One region of the Geodermatophilus sp. SYSU D00758 genome, then DNA from elsewhere that is predicted to be linked to it. Evidence: riboswitches for the same ligand, from Rfam matches in the RefSeq annotation. Region 1 holds a riboswitch; each other region holds the start of a gene.
The links. A riboswitch is a leader RNA that binds a small molecule or an ion and turns the genes downstream of it on or off. The one in region 1 is predicted to bind cyclic di-AMP.

Region 1 (4,143 bases):
TCCCGCTGCCCCGCGGCCGCCTCGCGCGCCTCCTGGACCTCTCGGAGGCGCAGCTCGGCAGCGCGCCGGTTCTCGTCCTCCCCCACCGCGCCACCTCCCGACGGTGCCCGCGACCCATCATGGTCCCGGCCGGCAGGCGGCGGAACGGCGGCATCAGGTGCCGCAGAAGGTCCGGTAGGGGACGCCGGTGTCCGGGCCGGGGGCCGCGTACCGCGCCAGCCCCGGCCGCTCGTCGAAGGGCCGGGTCACCGCGTCCAGCAGCTGCCGGAACGGCGCCAGGTCGCCACCCTCCGCCGCGGTGAGCGCCTCCTCGACCAGGTGGTTGCGGGGGACGTACACGGGGTTGACCCGGTCCATGCGGTCGGCGTCCGGGGCGAGGGCCAGCCAGCGCTGCGCCCACGCGTCGAATCCGGCGAGGTCGAGGACGAGGTCCCGGGCGCGGTCGACGTCCCCGCGGGCCGCGGCGCCGAGCGCCCGGAAGGCCGTGGTGAGGTCCACGCCGTTGCGCTGGAGGAGGCCCAGCAGGTCGTCGGCCAGCGCCCCGGCCACCGCGTCGTCCAGGCCGTCGGGCAGCCCCAGCTTGGCCCGCATGCCGGCCGTCCACGCCGCCTCGTAGCGCGGGCCGAAACCGCCGAGGGCCTCCGTGGCCACCGCGACCGCCCGGTCCGAGTCGTCGTCCAGGAGCGGCAGGAGGGCCTCGGCGAACCGGGCCAGGTTCCACTCCGCCGCCGGCGGCTGGTTGCGGTACCGGTAGCGGCCGCCCACGTCGACGGAGCTGAAGGAGGCGTCCGGGTCGTAGGTGTCCAGGAAGGCGCAGGGCCCGTAGTCGATGGTCTCGCCCGAGACGGTCGTGTTGTCGGTGTTCATGACCCCGTGCACGAAGCCGACCAGCATCCACCGGGCCACCAGGTCGGCCTGCGCCGCGACCACCGCCTCGAACAGCGCCCGGCAGGGGTGGTCGGCCTCCGCGGCGGCGGGGTGGTGGCGGGCGATCGCCACGTCGGCGAGGCGGCGCAGCAGGTCGACGTCCCCCGTGGCGCGGGCGTACTGGAAGGTGCCGACCCGCAGGTGGCTCGCGGCCACCCGCGCGAGCACGGCGCCGGGCAGCAGCCTCTCGCGCCGCACCGGGCGCCCGGTCGCGACGACGGCGAGGGACCGGGTGGTCGGGACGCCGAGCGCGTGCATCGCCTCCCCGACGACGTGCTCGCGCAGCATCGGCCCCACCGCGGCCAGACCGTCCCCGCCGCGGGAGAACGGCGTCGGCCCGGACCCCTTGAGGTGCAGGTCGCGCAGCCGGCCCCCGGCGCCGGTCAGCTCGCCGAGCAGCAGCGCCCGACCGTCCCCGAGCCGCGGGACGAAGGAGCCGAACTGGTGGCCGGCGTAGGCCTGCGCGACAGGCCGCGCGCCCTCGGGCACGGCTGTCCCCGCCAGGAACCGGACGCCGTCCGGGCCCCGCAGCGCCTCCGGGTCCAGGCCGAGCTCGGCGGCCAGCGGCTCGTTGAGCACCAGCAGGCGCGGCTCCGGCGGCTCCACGGCCCGCCACGGGACCGCGAGCTCCGGCAGCTCCCGGGCGAAGGAGTCGCCGAGGGCGACGGTCAGGGCGGGGACGGCGGTCACGTCCGCAAGGGTACGGAGGGCGGCGGACGGGCCGGCCCGGGCACCCGCCGCCCGCGACACGCCGAGCCGCACGCGACGCGCCGCGAATTACCTGCGGAGTCGCCAGTAGAGACGCATCAGCGTTGTCGGGAGTCCACGACACCCCTACCGTGACTGCGGTCCGGCCGGTCGTACTTCCTCCACCGGGGGAACCGCGCCGGGCGCCGCCGAGTCGCGTCCACCAGCACGGACGCGAGCCGGGGACCCAACCGAACCAGTGGGGTGAGTCCCGTTCCCCGAGCTCCGCTCGGGAACGGGTAGGGCGTTTCCCCGCCCGAACCCGTCAGCTAACCCGGTAGGCGGCCATGGGAAGAACGGAGAGCCACCGAATGGTGCGCCGACGGGCCCGTCCAGCGCCCGTGACCACTCGCAGTCGACACCGCGGCGCGCTCCCCCTGCGCGTCTAGGTCGGTCCGCGCAGCCAGGTCGGCACAGCCGCCGCACCCCCGCCGTCACCCGGCGCCGGTCGGGCTCCACGCCTGATCGAGCCGGACCGCCGGGGACCCCGCGCGCGGCTGCCGGCCGCGCCTGCCGACCCGCCTGTCGATCCGGCCTCGCGCCGCCACCCCATCCCGCACCGCCGTCCCAGGCGGCCGTCCGACGACGGTCGCCGGGGGACCGACCCCTCAGGAGTTCCTCAGCCATGCTCGGAAACAGCCAGCACCCCGCCACGCCCGACCGCTCCGCCGACGTGGTCACCCGTCCCCGGACCGCCCGTCGCCGGGCGCTCCAGGGCGTGACCGTGGGTGCCTTCTCCGTCGCCCTGGCCCTCGGCGGCCAGTCGGTCGCCCAGGCCGACGACCACCGGGACGGCCGGGGTGACGGGCACTGGCGCTCGTGGTCCAGCGGCCAGGCCGCGGCCGCACCGGCGCCCGCGCCGGCCCCGGCCCCGGCCGCGGCTCCGGCTGCGGCCCCCGCCGTCGCGCCGGTCGCCGCCGACCTCGTCGGTGCGCCCACCGCGACGTCGACCGCCTACAGCGCCTGGGCCCCGCACGTCCGCCCGGTGGTCGCCGAGGTCGCGCAGACCTTCGGGGTGTCGACCGTCTACACGCGCCCCGGCCACTCGCCCACGCAGGAGCTCGCGGCCGACTTCATGGTCTACAGCGACTCGGCGAGCGGCGACGCCATCGCGCAGTACGTCCTGGACAACGCCGACCGGTTCAACGTCGAGTACGTCATCTGGAAGCAGCGCATCCACATGGCCGGCGGCTCGGGCTGGCGGGCGATGGAGGACCGCGGGTCCGCGACCGCCAACCACATGGACCACGTCCACGTGAGCTTCACCCCCTGACCGACCGCGTCGGCAGGCGGGGGCGCGGTACCGGGACACCGGGTCCGCGCCCCCGTCGCCGGCGGGTGTCCTGCCCGGGTGACCCGCGAGGAGGCCCGACCGGCGGCTCCCGGGACGGGCCGCTCCGGCCCCGGCGGGTGACGGGCTCGCGGACCCACCCTCGTTCCCACCTCAACGTATAGCGCCACCGTGGTCTTGCGGCAAGACCCCGGGGAGCCCGCAGAATCGCCGGCCGGAGGCGGGCGTGCGGGCCGAGGGGGTCGCGGGATGCAGCAGGTGTCGTCGACGGGTGGACCGCGCCGGACGTCGACCGGGGCCGGGGAGGTCCACCCCCCACCGGCCGGTGCGTTCGACCTCCCCGGTCGCCTCGCGGCCAAGGCCGACCCGGCGCTGATCGCCGGCGACGAGGAGCACTTCGCGGCCGTGGCCGAGGGTCTGCAGCGATCGGTCGCCGACCTCTCGGCCCGCCTGGAGGCCGAGCGCCGGGCACCCGGCGGCACCGGCCAGGAGGCGCTGGACCGGGACCTCGAGGTGCACCGGCTGACCGCCCGTCTGCGCACCCTGCGCCGCTTCGGCCTGGACCTGTGCCTGGGCCGCATGGTCCGCGCCGACGAGCCCGCTCCCGTGTACGTCGGGCGGCTCGGCCTCACCGACGGCTCGGGCCGCCGGCTGCTGCTGGACTGGCGCTCCCCCGCGGCCGAGCCGTTCTTCGGCGCCACCCACGCCGACCCGATGGGGCTGGCCAGCCGCCGCAGGTACCGCTGGACCCGCGGCCGGGTCACCGACTACTGGGACGAGGTCTTCACCCCGGACGGCCTCGAGGGGCACGCCGCCCTCGACGACCAGTCCGCGTTCATCGCCGGCCTCGGCGGGCACCGGTCGGGCCGGATGCGCGACGTGCTCGCCACGATCCAGGCCGACCAGGACGCCATCATCCGCGCGGGGTCCCGCGGTGCCCTCGTCGTCGACGGCGGCCCCGGCACGGGGAAGACCGTCGTCGCCCTGCACCGCACCGCCTACCTGCTCCACTCCGACCCGCGCCTCGGGCAGCACCGGGGCGGGGTCCTGTTCGTCGGCCCGCACCAGCCCTACCTGGCCTACGTCTCCGACGTCCTGCCCAGCCTCGGCGAGGAGGGTGTGCAGACGGCGACCCTGCGCGACCTCGTGCCCGAGGGCGCCGCCGCCGGGGTCGAGCC
Region 2 (4,143 bases), on a different contig from region 1:
AACGGGGCCGGCAAGTCCACGACGATGCGGATGATGACCGGCCTGGTCCCGGCCACCTCCGGCACCGCCCTGGTCGACGGCCGGCCCTACGCGCAGCTGCCCAACCCCGGCGCCGTCATGGGCACCCTGCTCGACGCCTCGGCCGTGCACCCCGGCCGCACCGGGCGGACGCACCTGCGGCTGCTGGCCGCCGCGATCGGCGTGCCGGCCGGCCGGGTCGACGAGGTGCTGGACCTGGTCGGGCTGGCCGACGCCGGGCACCGCCGGGTCGGGGGCTACTCCCTCGGCATGCGCCAGCGGCTCGGCATCGCCGGCGCGCTGCTGGCCGACCCGCCGGTGCTGGTCTTCGACGAGCCCGCCAACGGCCTGGACCCGGAGGGGATCCGCTGGATGCGCGACCTGCTGCGCGGGCACGCCGCCCGCGGCGGGACGGTGCTGCTCTCCAGCCACCTCCTGGGCGAGGTCGAGCACACCGTGGACCGGCTCCTGGTCATCGGCGGGGGCCGGATCGTGGCGGACGGCTCCGTCTCCGAGCTGCTCGGTGCCGACGGGACCGTCGTCCGCGCCGAGCGCCCGGCCGACCTGCGGGCGCTGCTCGAGGCCCGCGGGCACGCCGTCACCGCCGAGCCCGACGGCCGGCTGACCGTCCCCGGCGCGACCCCCGCCCAGGTGGGCGCGGTCGCCGCCTCCGCCGGCCTCGCCCTGGTCGACCTGCGCCCCGCGCAGCACGGCCTCGAGGACCTCTTCTTCCAGCTCACCGCGGCCGCCTGAGCGGCCGCCCACCGCACACCCCGACCACCGCAAGGAGCGCACCGTGACCGCCGTCCTCACCCCGCCGTCCACCGCACACCGCCCGGCCGTCCGCACGGGCGCCGCCGGCCCGGCCACCCTCGTGGGCCTCGAGGTCCGCAAGTCCCTGTCCACCCGGTCCGGCCGCGCCGTGGCCCTGGCAGCGGCGCTGCTGCCCCCCGCGGGTGCGGCACTGGCCTCGGCCGTCAGCGAGGACCCGCTCATCGCGGTCGCGTCGCCGCTGGCGATGATGGGCATGCTCACCGCGCTGGTGCTGCTGGCCCTGGGCGTGCTCTCCACCGCCGGGGAGTGGACCCACCGCACCGTGCAGACGACGTTCCTGCTCACCCCGCAGCGGGGCCGGGTGCTCGCCGCCAAGGCCGCGGCCCTGGTCCTGCTCGGGGCGGGGCTGGCCGCCGTCTCGGCGGCCGCCTCCGCCGGCGTCCTGGCCGTGTTCGAGCCGACGGCGGCCTGGGACGGCGTCGGGCGGGTGCTCGCCGTGGCCGTCGTCTCCGGCGCGGCGTTCACCGTCACCGGGGCCGGCATCGGCGCCGCGGTCGCCAACGCGCCCGCTGCCCTGACCGGCACCTACCTCGTGGTGCTGGGCGTGATGCCCGTCGTGCAGGCCTTCCGCCCCGAGATCACCGAGAAGCTCGACCCGACCGCGGCGGTCCTGCGGCTGGCGGAGACCGGGTCGGGGGCCACGCCGGCGCTGGTCCTCGCCGGGTGGGTCGTCGTCGCCACCGTCGCCGGGGCGCTGGTCACCCGCCGCCGAGCGGTGGCCTAGCCGGCCGGGCCGAGGGCCCTCCCCTGCAGGGGAGGGCCCTCGGTCGTGCCGGTCAGTACCAGTTGTTGGCCTGGAAGTGGCTCCAGGCAGCGCAGGCGCTGCCGTAGCGGTTCTCGATGTAGATCAGACCCGCGTCGATCTGCCGGTACGGGTCCGACGTCTTGGCGATGCCGGTGCCGGCCCACGTGGAGTCGAGGAACTGGGCGATGCCGTACGCGGTGCTGGTCGGGTTCTGCGCGTCCGGGTTCCAGCTGCTCTCCCGCTCCCACAGCTGCTCCAGGCAGGAGAACTGCGCGGCGTCGCCGCCGAGCGCGGACCGCGCGTAGTCCTTGTACGCCTGCTCGGTGCCGCCGGCCGGGGCCGGTGCCGGTGCGGGGGCCGGTGCGGGAGCCGGGGCCGGTGCCGGCGCGGGCGCCGGTGCGGGGGCGGCTGCTGCCTCTACGGCCGGCTCCGCGCCGCCGCGCCAGCTCCCGCGGTCGCCGTCCCGGTCCTGCGACCAGCCGCCGCGGTCGCCGCCGCGGTCGTCGCCGGGGGCGGCCTGGGCGACCGACTGGCCGGCGAAGGTGACGGCCAGGGACAGGGCGCCGACCGCGGTCAGCAGGCGCAGGGCGCGGCGACCGCGGGGCGGCCGGATCGCGTCGGTGGTGTCGTGCTGGGTGGGGGCGTGCAGGGTCGTTCCGTGCATCGGAGAGATCTCCTGGGGTGTGCGGTGACCGGGCGCGCGTCCGTCGGAGGACGGCCCGGCGCAGGACAGGGCAACGCGGCACGAGGCCTGGACGGGCAGGGGCCAGCCACCGGCGCGCTGCACCTCCTGGAGCGCGGAACGGCTCCGGCACGGCGCACGCGGGCGCCGCGGCTCGGTGCAGCGGGGCGGCTGGGGCCTGCTGGATGCGCAGCCGGGGCGCGACGGGCCCGGACTGCGGCGCCGCGGGCCTCTGAGGGCCCCGGGCGGATGGTTCTCCGTTCTCCCCTGGCCGCCTACCAGGTCAGCTGACGGGTTCGGGCTGGGAGTGCCCTACCCACCTCCGAGCGGGCTCGGGGGTGGGACTCACCCCGGTGGTGCAGGTGGGTCCCCGGCTCGCCCCACCGCGGTGGGTGCGACTCGGCGGCATCCGGCGCGGCCTCCCCGGCTGGGGAGGTGACGACCGGCCGGACGCAGTCACGGTAGGGGCGTGACCATCCCGTGACAATCGCTCGTGCCGGACCGGTCCGTCGCCGTCGCGGCCCTCGCCGGACCGGCCCGGCCGGGGCACCGCCGCGCCGACCAGCGCGGGTCCCGCCCTCCCGGCCGGCGGGACCGCGCGACCGGCCGGGAACCGGGCGGGGAACCCCACCGCGTGTCGGCAACGGGCAGCGACGCCGCGGCCACGTCCGCGCGCCGGCGGGCACGCCGGGGGTCCCGGTCTCCCGGGCACCCACCGGCCGGGCCGGCCGCGCGTGATGCCGGTCGCGTTGCGGAATGGCCGGGCACCCCGGGACGTCGGCATCCCCCGTGGACCTCTTCTCCCCCGTGACCCTGGGCGACCTCGAGCTCGCCAACCGCGTCGTCATGGCCCCGCTGACCCGGATGCGCTCGGGAGCCTCCGGCGTGCCCGGCGACCTCGTCGTCGAGCACTACCGGCAGCGCGCCGGCGTGGGGCTGGTCGTCACCGAGGGCACCTACCCGAACCACGAGGGCCAGGCCTTCGTCGGCCAGCCCGGCATCGTCACCGACGAGCAGGTCGCCGGCTGGCGGCGGGTCGCCGACGCGGTGCACGCCCGCGGCGGCCGCGCCGTCCTGCAGGTGATGCACGGTGGGCGGGTCACCCACCCCGACGTCAACGGCGGGCGGCGCGTGGTGGCCCCCAGCGCGATCGCCATCGACGGCGCGGGGCACACCGAGAAGGGCAAGCAGCCCTACCCGGTGCCGCACGCCCTGACCGTCGAGGAGGTTCGGGCGACCGTGGCCGACTTCGTGGCCGCGTCCCGCCGGGCGGTCGAGGCCGGGCTGGACGGCGTGGAGATCCACGGCGCCAACGGCTACCTGCTGCACGAGTTCCTGTCCCCGGCGTCCAACGTGCGCACCGACGAGTACGGCGGGTCACCGGAGAACCGCGCCCGCGTCGTCGTCCAGGTGGTGACGGCGGTGGCCGCGGCGATCGGCGCCGGCCGCGTCGGCCTGCGCATCTCGCCCGAGCACGACATCCAGGACGCCCTCGAGACCGACCGGGACGACGCCCGGGCCACCTACGGCACCCTGCTCGACCAGCTGCGCCCCCTGGGCCTGGCCTACCTGTCGGTGCTGCACCGCGAACCGGCGGGCGACCTCGTGCAGGAGCTGCGCCGCCGCTTCGGCGGGCCGCTGGTGGTCAACAGCGGCTTCGGCTCGGTCACGACCCGCGCGGAGGCGGTGGCGCTGGTCGAGGCCGCGCACGCCGACGCCGTCGCCGTGGGCCGTGCGGTGATCGCGAACCCGGACCTCGTCGAGCGGTGGGCGGGCGAGCACCCGGAGAACGAGCCGCGGCCGCACCTGTTCTACAGCCCCGGCGCCGAGGGCTACACCGACTACCCGGCGCTGCAGGACCGCC
Region 3 (4,143 bases), on a different contig from region 1:
ACGCGGGCCGGGTTGTGGTGCCCGACCAGCCGGGTCGGTGTGAGGTCGGCGTTGCCCTCGACGAACACCAGCGGGATGCCCCACTCCAGCGTGATCGAGCGCAGCAGCGTCGTCTTCGACGTCCCGGGCGGGCCCTCCAGCAGGACGTCGCGGCCCGCCGACACCGCGGCCAGCAGCAGGTCCAGCTCCCGCTCCCGGCCGACCAGGTGCCGGGCGACCCGGGCGCGGACCTCGCGGACCGAGGAGCCCTCGGCGCCGGTCACCCGGTTGCCGGTGACGGCGGTCTCCGGGGCCGTGCCCTCCACGGGCGCGTCGTCCGGGGCTCGGGTGCGGGCGTCGTCGTCCACGGGGCCTCCCACCGAGAAGGTGCTCAGGGTTTGACGTGCCCCGAGCCTAACCGCGGCCGCCGTGGCACCGGCCGCGGGTGGACGACACGGGGCTGCGCGGGGGTCGTGGTGGCCGCCGGTCCGCCCGCGCGATCCCGGGGGCGACGTGCCCGGGGTGCGACGTGCCCGGGGTGCGACGTGCCCGGGGTGTGACGTGCCCGGGGTGCGATGTGCCCGGGGTCTCGCGTACCCGGGATGCGGGGGTCCCGGGCTGCGCCGGACCCGGGCCGCGGGGCCCGGTGCGGCCGCGGCGTCGGGCGGTGCGGTCAGGCGACGCGGCGGGCGGAGTTGTAGCCGCCCATCGCGTCCACGGAGGCCACCTTCACCGGCCGGCCGTAGGTGGAGGCGTGCACCATCTGCCCGTTGCCGATGTAGATGCCGACGTGGCTCACCGGGCTGTAGAAGAAGACCAGGTCGCCGGGCTGCAGCGCCGAGCGGGCGACCGGCGTGCCCAGCTGCGACTGCATGCGGCTGGAGTGCGGCAGCGCGATGCCGGCCGCCGCGAACGCGTACTGCACCAGGCCCGAGCAGTCGAAGGCGTCCGGCCCCGCGGCGGCCCACACGTAGGGGTCGCCGATCTGGGCCATCGCGGTGTCCACGGCGACCTGCGCCGCCCTCCCGGGTGCCGGCGCCGCGGCGGGGGCCGGCGGCGCGGCCGCCCGCGCCGCCGGGGCGGGGGCGGCCGACCCGCCCCCACCCGAGGGAGCCGGCGCGGCTGCCTGCTGCTCGTCCGCCTGCTCGGCGGCCACGGCCTCGGCGGCGGCCTGCTCGGCGGCGTGCCGTTCGGCCGCGGCCTGCGCCGCGGCCTGCTCCTCGGCGGCCAGCCGGTCGTACTCGGCCCGGAACTCCGCGACCTGCCGGTCCAGGTCGGCCTGCTGCGCGCTCACCCGGTCCAGCAGCTGCTGCGCCTCGGTCCGGGTGCGCTCGGCCTCCGCGGCGGCGCGGTCGGCCTCGGCCGCGGCGCGGTCGGCGTCGCCGGCGGCGCGGTCGGCGTCCCGCCCGGCCCGCTCGGCACCGGCGAGCACGCCGTTGTTGTGGTCGGCGATGGTCTGCAGGGTGCCGACCCGGTCCAGCACCTCCTCCGGGGAGTCGCTGGTCAGCATGGCCGACAGCGGCACCAGCCGGTCGCCGGTCCAGGCGCCGCGGGCGACGGCCCGCACCCGCTCCTGCGCCTCGGCCAGCGCGGCCCGCGCCGCGTCCACGGCGGCCTGCGCGTCGGCGACCGCGGCCTCGGCGGCGACCACCTCCGCGGCGGCCTGCTCGGCGGCTCCCTGGGCGGCGCGGAGCCGCTCCCGGGCCTCGTTGAACTCCTCGGTGACCACCTCGAGCCGGTGGGCGCGGTCGGCGACCAGCGCGGCGGCCTCGGCGGAGGTGGCGGGGTCGTCGGGGGCGGCGAGCGCCGGCAGGGGGGTGAGGGCCAGCCCGCCGGCGGCGAGGAGGCCCACCAGGACCCGGGGGGCGGACGGACGGCGGGCAGGGGCGGGCACTCGCGCCATGGCCGGGGGAGCTGTCCTCTCTTCCGCGGCCGCCTACCGGGTTAGCTGACGGGTTCGGGCGGGAAGGCGCCCGGCCGCCGCGGCCGGTCAGGGCCGCGGCGAGCTTCACCCCAGGACTGCGGTGGGTCCCCGGTCCCCGGTTCCGGCGGCGTGGCCGGCGCCGGGGTTCGGCGGCGTCCGGCCGGTGCCACCAGTCGGTGACGGAACGACCCGTCCGGACGCCGACACGCTAGAGGCGTGACCGTTCCGGAACCAACCGCCGGCCGGACACCCCGGGCGGGTCTCACGCTGCGTGACGACGCCGCCCGGGGTGGGCGCTCAGAAGTTCCCGCGCCGCTCCTGCTCCCGCTCGATCGCCTCGAACAGCGCCTTGAAGTTGCCCTTCCCGAAGCCGAGCGAGCCGTGCCGCTCGATGAGCTCGAAGAACACGGTGGGCCGGTCGCCGGTCGGCTTGGTGAAGATCTGCAGCAGGTAGCCGTCCTCGTCGCGGTCGACCAGGATGCCGCGCCGCTGCAGCTCCTCGACGGGGACGCGCACGGTGCCGATGCGGGACCGCAGCTCCGGGTCCTCGTAGTAGGAGTCGGGGGTGGCGAGGAACTCCACGCCCTCGGCGGTCATCGCGTCGACGGTGGTCACGATGTCGTTGGTCGCCAGGGCGACGTGCTGGGCGCCCGGGCCGCCGTAGAACTCCAGGTACTCGTCGATCTGGGACTTCTTCTTGCCCATCGCCGGCTCGTTGAGCGGGAACTTGACCCGGTGGTTGCCGTTGGCGACGACCTTGCTCATCAGGGCGGAGTAGTCCGTGGCGATGTCCTCGCCGATGAACTCGGCCATGTTGGTGAAGCCCATGACGCGGTTGTAGAAGTCGACCCAGCGGTCCATCTCGCCGAGCTCCACGTTGCCGACCACGTGGTCGACGGCCTGGAACAGCCGCTTCGGGGCGCCCGCGCGCTTGACGAAGGACGACGACCGGGCGACGTAGCCGGGCAGGTAGGGGCCGGCGTAGCGGGAGCGGTCCACCAGCGTGTGCCGGGTCTCGCCGTAGGTGGCGATCGCGGCCAGCCGGACCGTGCCGTGCTCGTCGGAGACGTCGTGCGGCTCCTCGAGCACGGTGGCGCCCCGGGCGCGGGCGTGGGCGATGCACCGGTCGACGTCGGGCACCGACAGCGCGATGTCGACGATGCCGTCCCCGTGCCGCCGGTGGTGGTCGGCCAGCGGGCTGGCCGGGTCGTAGGCGCCCTGCACCACGAACCGCGCGGCGCCCGAGCGCAGCACGTAGGCGTGGTGGTCGCGGTTGCCGGTCTCCGGGCCCGAGTAGGCGACCAGCTCCATGCCGAAGGCCGACTGGAAGAAGTGCGCGGTCTGGACCGCGTTGCCGACCACCCACACCAGGGCGTCCCAGCCGCTCACCGGGAAGGGGTCGGTCGAGTCGTCGTGCTCGACGAGGCCGACGAGCTGGCGCAGCTGCTCCATGCTCAGCTCGGCCAGTCGCTCCTGGTCGTTGAGCGTGTCGTTCAGGGTGCCGTCGAGACTCATGGGGTCCTCCGTCCGGTGGGCGCGGTGCTCGATCCGCTACCCAGGACACCTCCCTGCCGCACAGGTGGGCAAGATGGATGGACCGAGCTGGCCATCCCGCCCAGTTCGGCGGACGTGGGGCGCACCGGGCTGTCCGGTCTGCACACGAGCCCGGGATCACGGAGGACCGCGGTGGCCGAACTCGACGCGCTCGACCTGGCGGTGCTCACCGCCCTCACCGAGCAGCCCCGAGCAGGGGTGCTGGAGCTGTCCCGCCGGCTGGGCGTGGCCCGCGCGACGGTGCAGGCCCGGCTGCGGCGGCTGGAGGAGTCCGGTGTGGTCGCCGGGTACGGCCCCGACATCGACCTGGCGGCGGCGGGCTACGCCGTCCAGGCCTTCGTGACCCTGGAGATCGCGCAGGGCGCGCTCGACGAGGTGGCCGCCGACCTGCGGGCGATCCCCGGGGTGCTCGAGGCGCACGCCACCACCGGCGCCGGCGACGTGCTGTGCCGGATCGCCGCCGCCTCCCACGCCGCCCTCCAGGAGACGCTGGTGCGCCTGGGCCGCTCGCCGTGCGTGGTCCGCTCCACCAGCGTCGTGGCGCTGTCGGAGCTGGTGCCCCGCCGGGCCCTGCCGCTGCTCACCGCGGGCGGCCCGCGCGGGGCGAGCCGGTCGCCGGCCTACCGGGACGGCGGGACGACGGCGTCCCGCGGCTGACGGGGCAGCGCCAGCGCCCCGGCCAGCCC
Region 4 (4,143 bases), on a different contig from region 1:
CCGGCGGGGCCTCAACGTGGTCTGGGACGTCGTGGCGTTCTGGCCGCGCGCGGCGCACCCGTTCGTGCCGCCGCCCTACGCGTCCGAGGTGGTGCCCGCGCTGCTCCGCCGGATCTGCTGGCACCTCGGCGTGGCCGACCCCCTGGCCGACCGCGGGGGTGACGACCCGGCCGGCGCGCTGCCGGGGCGCAACCCCGACCCGGCGCCCGAGGTGGTCGTGGCGGCGCACAGCCAGGGCAGCCTGATCTCCCTGGTCGCGTTGCTGTGGCTGCCCGAGCCCGCCCGGTCCCGGGTGCGCTGGGTGACCTTCGGGTCGCAGCTGCGGCAGCAGTTCGCCCGCGGCTTCCCGCACTACGTGACCGCCGACCTGCTGCGCGACGTGGCCGGTGCGTTCCGGTGGGTCAACCTCTACCGCGACACCGACCCCGTCGCCGGGCCGGTCACCAGCTGGGACCACACCCGCGACGGCGGGCCGCTGCGGTCCCGCCGGCTCGACGACCCGGCGCGGCTGCAGCCGGACTGGCTGGACCCGCGGACCGGGCGACGGGTGTGCGGCGACGAGTGGCGCCTGCTGGACCCCGTGCCCGGCGACCCCGCTCTGCAGACGCGCGCGGTGACGGGGACCGGCGGGCACAGCGGGTACTGGACCGACCCGGACTGGCCGCTCGCGCTGGCGGTCGCCCGGGGCCGGGTCCCCGACGGGCGGGTCCCCGGGCCCCCTCCGGTCGGTCCGGCGCAGCGGGCGGCCGGACGACGGCCCGGTCCGGCCGCCGGGAGCCGGGTGACGCGCGGTCACGCCGGACCCCCGGCGGCCGGGGGCGGTCAGAGCGCCAGGACCTGACCCGGCGCGATCACGTGCGGGCTGCTCAGCAGGCCGCTGTTCTTCTCGTACAGCGCCTGCCAGCCGCCGGCGACGCCGTGCTGCGCGGCGATCTTCCCGAGCGTGTCGCCGGCCACGACGGTGTGCGTGGCGCCGGACGGCGCGGCCGGGGCCGGCGCGGGGGCCGGTGCCGGGGCGGGCGCGGCGGCCGCCGTGCCGGCCTCGGGGGCCGACGGGTCGAGGGCCTTGCCGCAGGTCGGCCAGGCGCCCGGGCCCTGCACGTCGAGCGTGCGCTCGGCGGTGGCGATCTGCTGCTCCTTGGTCGCCAGGTCGGCCCGGGCGGCGTACTGCAGGCCGCCGAAGGCCTCCCAGGTGCTCTGGCTGAACTGCAGGCCGCCGTAGTAGCCGTTGCCGGTGTTGATGGCCCAGTTGCCGCTGGACTCGCACCGGGCGACGGCGTCCCAGTCGTTCGGCACGGCGGCCGCGGCCGGGCCGGCGAGGCCGAGGGCGGCCGCCGTGGCGCCCGCGGTCAGGGCGGTGCCGAGGACCAGCCGGGCAGCCCGGCGGGAGGAGGACGTGCGCATGGGAGAACTCCGATCCGCCGCCTGCGAGGTGAGCTGTCGGGTTCGGGACGATCGGTGTCCCGGCCGCGCGCTGCGCGGCTTCACCCCGAGACGCCGGCGGCCGTCGGCCGCGGGCGTCGAAGTGGGTCCCCCGCCCCCGTCCTGGAGCGGTGCAGGTGGTGCGGTGGCCGACGGACGGGGTTGGGCGGATCGGCACCGGCGCCCGCCTCGGTGCGGCGGACGCCGGGACAAGGTAACGAGGGGGTCACGGCACGCTGCACGCGCCCCCCTGGCCCCGGGGGGCGCGGACCGCCCCCCGGAGCCCGTCGGGTCAGAGGGTGAGCCGCTGACCCGCGTGGATGCGGTCGGGGTCGCTGATCACGCCGCGGTTCTTGGCGTAGAGCCCCTGCCACCCGCCCGCCACGCGGGGTCGATCGCGCTTTCCGCGACGGGCCGGTCGGGGGCGGGCTGCCCGCCCCCGAGGGTCACCGTCAGTCGCGGACGAGGAGCGCCACGGGCAGCCGGGCCAGCGCGCCGGCGACCGGCACGCCGCCGGCGTCGGAGACCACCCGCTGCCCGGTGAGCAGGTCGCGCCAGGAACCGGTCGGCAGCCGCAGGGCGGTGTCCCCCCAGCCGCCAGCGGCCTCCAGAGCCACCGGGAGCCGCGTCGCCACCGTCACCGCACCGCCCCGGTCGAACGCCACCGCGTGCCCGGCCGCCGACCCGGTCGCGGTCACCGGCAGGTAACCGGTGAACAGCCCCGGGGAGTCGCGACGGGCCCGCAGGGCGCGGGAGACGACGAGCAGCTTGGCCGCGCCCTCGTCGTCCACCTCCGGCAGCCAGCCCTCGTCGAGCCGGGCCAGCAGCCGGCGGCGGAGGTCCCAGTCGACCGGCCGCCGGTTGTCCGGGTCGACCAGCGAGAGGTCCCACAGCTCGGTGCCCTGGTAGACGTCGGGGACGCCGGGCATCGTGAGCTGCACCAGCTTCTGCGCCAGCGCGTTGGAGCGGCCGTACGGCGCGATCCCGGCGACGAACGACCCCACCTCGGCGTGGGTCGCCGGGTCGTCGAACGCCGAGTCCACGAGGGCGTGCAGCCGGGCCTCGAAGGCCTCGTCGGGGGCGGTCCAGGTGGTCGACGTGCCGGCCTCGCGGGCGGCCTTCCCCGCGTAGCCGTGCGCCCGTTCCCGGGACAGCGGCCAGGCGCCGACGAGGTTCTGCCACACCAGGTGGGCCAGGGGCCGGTCGGGCAGCGGGTGCCGCGACAGCCACCCGCGGACCAGGTCCGCCCACTCGGTCGGGACCTCCGCGAGGACCGCGAGCCGGGCGCGGACGTCCTCGCTGCGCTTGGTGTCGTGCGTCGACAGCGACGTCATCGACGCGGGCTTGCGGTCCAGCCGGCGCACCTGGGCCTCGTGGAACTCCTCGACGGTGGCGCCGAAGCGGGCCGGGTCACCGCCCACCTCGTTGAGCGCCACGAACCGTGCCCACCGGTAGTAGGCGCTGTCCTCGACACCCTTGGCCATCACCGGCCCGCTGGTCTGCTCGAAGCGGGTGGCGGCCTCGGTGCCGGCCTGCCCCAGGACGGGGTGGAGGGCGTCGAGGGCCGCGGTGAGGTCGGGGCGCCGGTCCCGGACGGCGGCGATCGTCGCGTCCAGGTGCTCGCGGCCGTCGGGGAGGTAGGTGCGGTAGACGGGGAAGGAGGCCAGCAGCTCGGCGAGGGCCTCGGTCTGCCGCGCCCGCTCGACGCCCGGCAGCTCCCCGATCACCCGCACCAGGCGGGCGACCTCCGATCCGAGGATGCCGTCGGTCACCTCGCGCTTGGCGTCGTGCACCAGCCGGGCGTAGTCGACCGGACCGCCGGCCAGCTCGGTGTCGAGCGCGGTCAGCGCCGCCTCGCCGGCGGGGTCGACCAGGACGTCGTCCACCTCGGCCAGCGCGTCGTAGCCCGTCGTCCCGGCCGTCGCCCAGCTCTCCGGGAGGTCCTCACCCGGCTCGAGGATCTTCTCCACGACCGTCCAGCGGCCGCCGGAGAGCCCGGCCAGCCGGTCCAGGTACCCCTTCGGGTCGGCCAGCCCGTCCGGGTGGTCGATCCGCAGCCCGTCGACCGCGCCGTCCTCGACCAGCTCCCGGACCAGCGCGTGGGTGGCCTCGAAGACGGCGGGGTCCTCGACCCGCAGCCCGGCCAGGGTGTTGATGGCGAAGAACCGCCGGTAGTTGAGGTCCCGGTCGGCCCGCCGCCAGTCGACCAGCTCGTAGTGCTGGCGGGCGTGCACCTCCTGCGGGGTGCCGTCCCCGGTGCCGGGCGCGACGGGGAAGCGGTTGTCGTAGTAGCGCAGCTCCTGGCCGTCGGGGGTGTCGACGACCTCCAGCCGGTCGACGTCGTCGGCCGACCCGAGCACCGGGATGCGCACCTTGCCGCCGCCGAACTCCCAGTCGACGTCGAAGGCGTCGGCGTGCGCGCTGTCCCGCCCGTGCCGCAGGACGTCCCACCACCAGGGCACCTCGGCCGGGTCGGCGACGCCCATGTGGTTGGGCACCAGGTCCAGCACCAGGCCGAGGCCGTGGTCGTGCAGGGCGGCCACGAACCGGTCGAGGCCCTCGCGCCCGCCGCGGGACTCGTCCACGTGGGCGTGGTCGACGGTGTCGTAGCCGTGCGTGCTGCCCGCCGCGGCGCGCAGCAGCGGCGAGGAGTAGGCGTGGCTGACCCCGAGGGCGGCCAGGTAGCCGGCCAGCCCGGCGACGTCGTGCAGCGTCTGGTCC

Region 2: linked by a shared signal. The riboswitch ahead of ACI8AC_RS05910 (aggregation-promoting factor C-terminal-like domain-containing protein) and the one ahead of ACI8AC_RS17125 (hypothetical protein) in region 1 are both predicted to bind cyclic di-AMP.
Region 3: linked by a shared signal. The riboswitch ahead of ACI8AC_RS13565 (C40 family peptidase) and the one ahead of ACI8AC_RS17125 (hypothetical protein) in region 1 are both predicted to bind cyclic di-AMP.
Region 4: linked by a shared signal. The riboswitch ahead of ACI8AC_RS20935 (transglycosylase family protein) and the one ahead of ACI8AC_RS17125 (hypothetical protein) in region 1 are both predicted to bind cyclic di-AMP.

The regions. Positions count from the first base shown of each region.
Region 1 covers NZ_JBJGYK010000024.1:9,954-14,096, forward strand. The annotation lists gene ACI8AC_RS17115 (hypothetical protein) at 1-86, opposite strand, end outside; gene ACI8AC_RS17120 (protein adenylyltransferase SelO) at 154-1,617, opposite strand; cyclic di-AMP (ydaO/yuaA leader) riboswitch at 1,822-1,971, shown strand; gene ACI8AC_RS17125 (hypothetical protein) at 2,300-2,947, shown strand; gene helR (RNA polymerase recycling motor ATPase HelR) at 3,215-4,143, shown strand, end outside.
Region 2 covers NZ_JBJGYK010000005.1:165,872-170,014, forward strand. The annotation lists gene ACI8AC_RS05900 (ABC transporter ATP-binding protein) at 1-771, shown strand, start outside; gene ACI8AC_RS05905 (hypothetical protein) at 815-1,576, shown strand; gene ACI8AC_RS05910 (aggregation-promoting factor C-terminal-like domain-containing protein) at 1,629-2,261, opposite strand; cyclic di-AMP (ydaO/yuaA leader) riboswitch at 2,537-2,694, opposite strand; gene ACI8AC_RS05915 (alkene reductase) at 3,069-4,143, shown strand, end outside.
Region 3 covers NZ_JBJGYK010000016.1:48,057-52,199, reverse strand. The annotation lists gene ACI8AC_RS13570 (AAA family ATPase) at 1-347, opposite strand, end outside; gene ACI8AC_RS13565 (C40 family peptidase) at 653-1,882, opposite strand; cyclic di-AMP (ydaO/yuaA leader) riboswitch at 1,913-2,030, opposite strand; gene hppD (4-hydroxyphenylpyruvate dioxygenase) at 2,201-3,418, opposite strand; gene ACI8AC_RS13555 (Lrp/AsnC family transcriptional regulator) at 3,590-4,114, shown strand; gene ACI8AC_RS13550 (MFS transporter) at 4,078-4,143, opposite strand, start outside.
Region 4 covers NZ_JBJGYK010000040.1:18,140-22,282, forward strand. The annotation lists gene ACI8AC_RS20930 (hypothetical protein) at 1-841, shown strand, start outside; gene ACI8AC_RS20935 (transglycosylase family protein) at 823-1,404, opposite strand; cyclic di-AMP (ydaO/yuaA leader) riboswitch at 1,408-1,566, opposite strand; gene treY (malto-oligosyltrehalose synthase) at 1,875-4,143, opposite strand, start outside.